3 regions of the Exiguobacterium sp. TDN 0502 genome follow, and region 1 is predicted to be linked to each of the others. Evidence: riboswitches for the same ligand, from Rfam matches in the RefSeq annotation. Region 1 holds a riboswitch; each other region holds the start of a gene.
The links. A riboswitch is a leader RNA that binds a small molecule or an ion and turns the genes downstream of it on or off. The one in region 1 is predicted to bind S-adenosylmethionine.

Region 1 (2,269 bases):
GACGAAGATGTCAAAGCATTCGTCAGTGCAGTACTTGAGCGCTCAAGCATGCTTGGACTTCGTGGGGAAATCACGTCGCAATACCTGACACGCCTCGGTTTCCGCGAAGGCATCGACCACCGTGTCATCGGATGTCCTTCGATGTATGCTTTCGGTCGTGACCTGAACATCCGCGAAACGAACATTACGTCTGAGTCGATGATCACGGTCAACTCGTCACGTTTAGCACCGCAAAATGTTCTCGATTTCATTACGCGCGGGATGGAAGAGTACCCGAACCATTACTTCATTCCACAATGGATGAAGGAATTGAAATTGACGTATACGGGTACACATCCGATCGCTGATCTGTCCGTGACGAACTATCCGGTGAAAATGTCGGATCCGGCTTACATGAACGATCGTGTCCGTTTCTTCTTGAATGCGCAGACATGGTTCGATTTCATCGGTCAAGCCGATCTCAGTTTCGGAGCACGTTTACACGGGAACATCACGGCGACACTTGCCGGTACACCAAGTATCCTTATTCCAAAAGATGCACGGATGCGCGAATTGACGGATTATCACCAACTGACACACATCTGGGCAAATGACATCACATCGGATACACGCTTATCCGACGTCGTAGCGAATGCCGACTTCCAAAGCCCGACACGTGTTCAGGCACGTAACTTCGATAACTTCGTTGATTTCTTGAACGTTAATGAACTCGAGCATATCTATCAGGAAACGAACTACCCGGAAAACGTACCGTTTGACCGCCAAATGGCGCAAACGGAATTGTTGCCGGCAGTTCAACCGATTTCAGGAGTCAGCCTCGAAGAAGCAGTCGCCCGTTTCGAACAGTTCTTCCCGGAACAAGAAAAGAAAATCGCGGAAGCACAAAAGCAGACAAAAGCGCAGTTAGCTGAAAAAGATAAGAAGATCAAAGCGTTACAGAAACAGACAGGGATGGCTCAAAAAGATCAAGAGATTGCGGCACTCAAAGCGCAATTAGCTGCCCAAACGAAAACGATGAAACATCAGCAAGGAACATTGAATCGTAAAGCGGTTCGTGCAGCATTGAAAACAGCGGATTTATTCGCCAAAAAATAAGCATTTCCCGACATTCCGGATCATCGCGATCCGGAATGTCTTTTTGATAGCAGTATTCTGAATTGTGTTGACAATTCGGAAAAGAGTTGATAGGGTTAGGAACAATTACATACTTATCCAGAGAGGTGGAGGGACTGGCCCTGTGAAACCTCAGCAACAGGTCGTAAGATACTGTGCTAATTCCTGCGGGTGCTGCACCCGATCGATAAGGTTTCCGAATTGTCGACCGACGCATCCGTAAGGGTGCGTTTTTTTGTTTGAAATAGGTGAAACGAGGAGGAAAATGTCATGAAAACGAGCGGGTCCTTTCGGCGGAAGATGGAATCACGTCATCTGATCATGTTGTCGTTAGGCGGTGTCATTGGTACAGGATTGTTTTTAAGTACAGGTTATACATTGGAACAAGCAGGACGCATCGGAACGATTTTGTCTTATTTGATCGGGGCGGTTGTCGTCTATCTGGTCATGTTGAGTCTCGGTGAACTGGCTGTACATATGCCGGAAACCGGTTCCTTTCATCGCTACGCGACAAAATACATCGGACCGGGTACAGGGTATACGGTAGCCTGGCTCTACTGGCTGACATGGACGGTTGCTCTCGGTTCGGAATTCACGGCAGCGGGCATGTTGATGCAGCGCTGGTTCCCGTCCGTTCCGGTCTGGGTGTTCAGTGCCTTATTCGCTGCGATGATTCTTGGGATCAACGTCTTGAAGGTTCGCGTGTTTGCGGAAGTCGAGTTTTGGTTCTCCGCCATCAAGGTCGTGACGATCGTTGCCTTCATCTTGTTGGGGGCAGGCGCCATCGTCGGCTTCATTCCACTAAAGGATGGGAGTGCGGCACCATTCTTTTCTTCGTTAATGGAAGGCGGATTGTTCCCGAACGGTGCCTTTGCGATTTTCATGACGATGCTTGCCGTGAACTTTGCCTACTCGGGAACGGAATTGATCGGCGTCGCAGCGGGTGAAGCCGTTGATCCGAAGCGGACGATTCCGCTTGCGATCCGGACGACGATTTTGCGGCTTGTCCTCTTTTTCGTCGGTACGATCATCGTATTAGCCGTTTTATTGCCAACGGAAGGAAAGGGCGTGCTCGAAAGTCCGTTCGTCGCCGTATTTGATCGGATTGGGATTCCTTACGCAGCAGATGTGATGAACTTCGTCATCCTGACCGCTA
Region 2 (2,269 bases), on a different contig from region 1:
GTGTTTTTTATCTTCTTCATCAAATGGAGGAGATTTCGTGAACTCGTCTAGTAAAGCACGATATTTTGTAGTAAAGCGTTGAAAGTCGGCTTCAGACATCGTTAGTTCCTTTTGGATCGATAAGCTCATCCAGTCCTCAACGTTCGAAGACACGGGAGCAAAAGCAGCTGTCGGAGCCGTAAGGACGCGTGTCTTTGCCCGATCTAGTACCTCGAGATACGATTGTCGGGTCGCCTCTTTCGTTTCAACGAAGTTTAGAAGATGATCGGCAGGAATGTATCCTCGGGCGATCGCTTGATAATATTTCAATAGATTGCCGCCTTGTTCTTCCGTCCGGACGAGGCGAATCAAGTGATGCTTTTCAAGTTCCCGTACATGATAGAGGATTTTTGCGCGAGATAACGTCAGCAAGTGGGCTAACTGATGTACCGTATGTGGTTTTTCGACGAGAAACATCAGGATTTTTGTTCGTAACGGATCACTGATCACTTTTAATTGTTCATAGCTCTCTAATATGTGAATCGCTTTTTGTTCCATGCAATGATCTCCTTTTTAACCGGTTAATTTTTGTTAACTCTAAAACAAAAGACTTCATTTGTAAACGATCACAAATTTATGCAAGGGTAATAGCAAAAGGAGAAAGCTGTTGGTTTACATACAAAAAACTGACTCCAGTGACATCTCGATCATCCTCCACTTTCTACTGCAAAGTAGGGGAAGAACGAGATGTATGAAATCAGTCTCAGCTACTGTATGTGGTTTGAGGCGATTAGACCGTCGCTGTATCTTTCCATTCCTGCTCGATGAAAGCATCGCGCCCAGAAGCAGCACGATCTTTTTTATAGTGTTCTGGATTTTTCTTATGGAAGTCTTGATGGTACTCTTCCGCCGGATAAAATTCAGAAGCGGCATCGATTCGCGTCACGATCGGTTGTTTAAAACGATTGCTTGCAGCGAGGGCATCACGAGAAGCAATCGCTGCTTCATGCTGCGCATCCGTATGATAGAAGATTGCTGGTGCATACTGCGTGCCACGATCTTGGAATTGACCTTCTGCATCCGTTGGATCCGTTTGTGGCCAGTAGAGTTCGAGCAGACGCTCGTACGAGAACAGGCTCGGATCAAACGTGATTTGGACGACTTCGAGATGTCCTGTCGTTCCTGTTTTGACTTGCTCGTATGTCGGATTGTCGACGTGTCCGCCCATGTAACCTGATACGATTCCCTCGATTCCTGGTAATTCTTCAAACGGTGTCACCATGCACCAAAAACATCCACCTGCAAATGTTGCTTTTTCCATCTGTCTCTTCCTCTCCGTGGGAAATCCCCATTGTATGTCTGACAGCGAGAAAACGAAAACGACTCCTTCGCTTGGTTGCAAAAGGAGTCGCCGCTTTTTATCAACCAAAGCTTTCGCTTTGCTGGTCGTAGCACCTTGCTATGCGCAGGTTGCTGGGACGTCATCGATCCAGATCTCTCGGTCCACTCTTGATAAGGGTATATGAAGTTGATGTCATTCGTTATCATTGTTGTGATGATACCATTCACAAAGAAATAAAGTCAATCCTTAGGTTTTAAGGCACGTAAAACGGTCGCTCCAAGTGTCTTCGCACCAATCAATAGCGCCTGTTCGTTGATCTCATACTGCGGGTGGTGCTGCGGATAGTTGACGCGACCGTCCGTATATCCGGAGCCGGTGAAGAAATAACTCCCCGGGACATGCGTTAAATAATGTGCGAAGTCGTCCGCCGCCATCATCGGTGTGAGTGCCCGAACGGATGCTTCCGGTAAGAAAGCAGCGGCTTCCTGAACGAGTTTTGTCTCGTCCGGATGATTCCAGAGTGCCGGATAACCCGTCGTAAAGTCGATTGAATAGGTGGCACCGATGCCGGCACACGTCGTTTTAGCGACAAGGTCGACTTCTTGCCGGAGCTGATGGCGAAGGGTCTCATTGAACGTCCTAATTTCGCCGACGATGCGTGCTTCACCTGTGACGATGTTCGGCGCCGTTCCCGCATGGAAGGATCCGATTGCGAGAACTGCCGGCTCAAATGGGTCGACCCGTCGACTGACGAGATGTTGTAAGTTACAGACGAGCTGCGCTCCAGCGACGAGCGCATCTTTTGTCTTGTGCGGTGCTTGCGCATGTCCGCCTTGACCATGGACGATGATTTCGAATTCGTCGATCGCACATAACGTATGTCCTTCCCGAAACCCGATCGTACCAACTGGTAAATCATTTTCGAGATGTGTCGCAAAAATCGCATCG
Region 3 (2,269 bases), on a different contig from region 1:
CGTCTCGACGAGTCGCGCGAGAAACGGAATCGCTGCGACACTGAGGCTGACGGACGCTGCCGTCGGACCGATCGTATTATCGAGTAAGAACTTCGTTAACGGAATGAGGGCGACCAGCAAGATGATGAACGGCAGGGACCGGACGATGTTGACGACGAAGTCAAGGACACGCCGGACGGCAAGATTTTGAAAAAATAATCCGCGATCGGTGACGAACAGGAGAATCCCGAGCGGAATCCCGACGACTAAGGCAAAGGCAAGCGAAATGCCGACCATCCACGCTGTCTCACCGAGCGCTTTCAGAAGCTCGGGTAACATCGTTTGAATACGTTCAAGCCACATCCTGAATCACCTCGAGTGCGTGAAGTTCCGTCGCGAGCCAGTCGAGGGCGGGAGTGATTTGGTCGGATGAACCCGTCAGGCTGACGATCAAGACACCGAAGGCGACATCCTGAATGTAGTCGACCTTCCCGTGCAGGATGCTGACCGAGATATCGTACCGACGGATCGCTTCTGATAAGGTACTCTCGCCGGTTTTCTCGCCGGTGAACTGCAAGCGGATGATCTTGCCAGGTGTCGCTTGCAAGATGCGTTCCGGCAGTTCGATCTGCAGTGCCGTATCGACGTAATGCTGGGTCACCGGATGTTTCGCCTGACTGAACAAGTCATAAGTAGATGCGACTTCGACGACTTCTCCTTGCGACATGACGGCGACACGGTGGCAAATCTGTTTGACGACATCGATTTCATGGGTGATGAGGACGATCGTCAGACCAAGTCGTTCATTCAAATCTTTCAACAAATCCAAAATTTGCAGTGTCGTGACCGGGTCAAGCGCAGACGTCGCTTCGTCACATAACAGGACGGTCGGATCATTCGCGAGTGCCCGGGCAATCCCGACGCGCTGTTTCTGTCCGCCGCTCAATTGGCTCGGGAAGTTCGTTTCGAACCCTTCGAGTCCGACGAGCGAGACGAGTTCCTGAATCCGTTCTGGAAAATCGGCGCGTTTCACACCAGCTGCCTTGAGCGCAAAGGCGATGTTATCCGCGACGTTGCGCGACTGGATCAATTGGAAGTGTTGAAAGATCATGCCTGTCCGTAAACGAAGTTGACGTAAATCCGCCTTCGACATCCCGCCGAGCGAGACACCGTCGACCTTGACCGTTCCTTGCGTCGGATGTTCGAGCCCGTTGATCAGGCGAAGTAACGTACTTTTACCGGCACCAGATTCACCGATGATGCCGAAGATTTCTCCTTTTTGGATCGTCAAATCGACATCTCGTAAAGCAAAAATCGGGGTCCGGTCCCGGACGAACCGTTTCGTAATCTGTTTGAATTCAATCATCCGCTCATCTCCTCATACAAAAAAAGTCGCTTTTTCCTAGTAGCAGAGCAACCAGAAAAAAGCGACGAAAGTGTAAGATTTCGTAACTTATCTCTCAGAATGAATCCATTCTGTAGGATGTGGCACCGTTCCTGATAGGTGGTTGCCGGACGTCGTTGGGCCTAATCCCTCGGTCGCTCTCGATAAGTAGTTATGCTGTTGGGATTTACTTTAACGGAAATGATTCCCATCTGTCAAACGTTTTTTCAGAATTATTCCGCAACAGGCGTCCGGAACAAGTTGAGCGTGCCGATGCGGTCGACGGCTTCTTCCAACCGTTCGACATCGGCGATCAGACTGATCCGCACATATCCTTCGCCGTATTCACCGAAGAAGGATCCCGGTGTTACCGCGACGTGTGCTTCGTCAAGCAGGTGATCGGTGAAGCTTTGGGATGTGTAACCTTCAGGCACCGGGAGCCAAACGAAGAACGAACCGCCGGGACGTGGTCCATTCCAACCGATCGCGTCGAGTTTTGCGAATAAGGCATCACGTCGTGTTTCATACAGCTTGCTTAATTCGCGGACGCATGTCTGATCACTCGTCAAGGCGACGGTCGCCGCATGTTGAATCGGTGTGAAGGCACTGACGTAAAGATGTTCCTGGTACGTCTCGATGCTTGAGATGACGGACGGATTTCCGATCGCAAAGGCGATCCGGAAGCCGGACATGTTGAAGCGTTTCGAGAGTGAGAACAACTCGATCCCGACGTCTTTTGCGCCTTCGGTCTGCAGGAAGCTGCGGGTCGGGCCGTCGAAGCTGATGCCGCCGTAGGCGAGGTCATGGACGATGCAAATATCATGGGCATCCGCGAAAGCGACCGTCTGTTCGAAGGCTTCCGCTGTTGCCGTGGCGCCAGTCGGATTACTCGGGTAATTGAGGAAC

Region 2: another riboswitch for S-adenosylmethionine. It lies ahead of msrA (peptide-methionine (S)-S-oxide reductase MsrA); the one in region 1 lies ahead of ACRPK8_RS12965 (amino acid permease).
Region 3: another riboswitch for S-adenosylmethionine. It lies ahead of ACRPK8_RS02590 (methionine ABC transporter ATP-binding protein); the one in region 1 lies ahead of ACRPK8_RS12965 (amino acid permease).

What each region holds. Positions count from the first base shown of each region.
Region 1 is NZ_JBOZGJ010000013.1:67,897-70,165, forward strand. Features, by position in the region: gene ACRPK8_RS12960 (polysaccharide pyruvyl transferase family protein) at 1-1,095, shown strand, start outside; SAM riboswitch class I at 1,206-1,307, shown strand; gene ACRPK8_RS12965 (amino acid permease) at 1,384-2,269, shown strand, end outside.
Region 2 is NZ_JBOZGJ010000008.1:40,993-43,261, reverse strand. Features, by position in the region: gene ACRPK8_RS09855 (ArsR/SmtB family transcription factor) at 1-537, opposite strand, end outside; gene msrA (peptide-methionine (S)-S-oxide reductase MsrA) at 770-1,300, opposite strand; SAM riboswitch class I at 1,395-1,498, opposite strand; gene ACRPK8_RS09845 (M20 metallopeptidase family protein) at 1,561-2,269, opposite strand, start outside.
Region 3 is NZ_JBOZGJ010000001.1:537,135-539,403, reverse strand. Features, by position in the region: gene ACRPK8_RS02595 (methionine ABC transporter permease) at 1-342, opposite strand, end outside; gene ACRPK8_RS02590 (methionine ABC transporter ATP-binding protein) at 332-1,345, opposite strand; SAM riboswitch class I at 1,430-1,534, opposite strand; gene ACRPK8_RS02585 (aminotransferase class I/II-fold pyridoxal phosphate-dependent enzyme) at 1,597-2,269, opposite strand, start outside.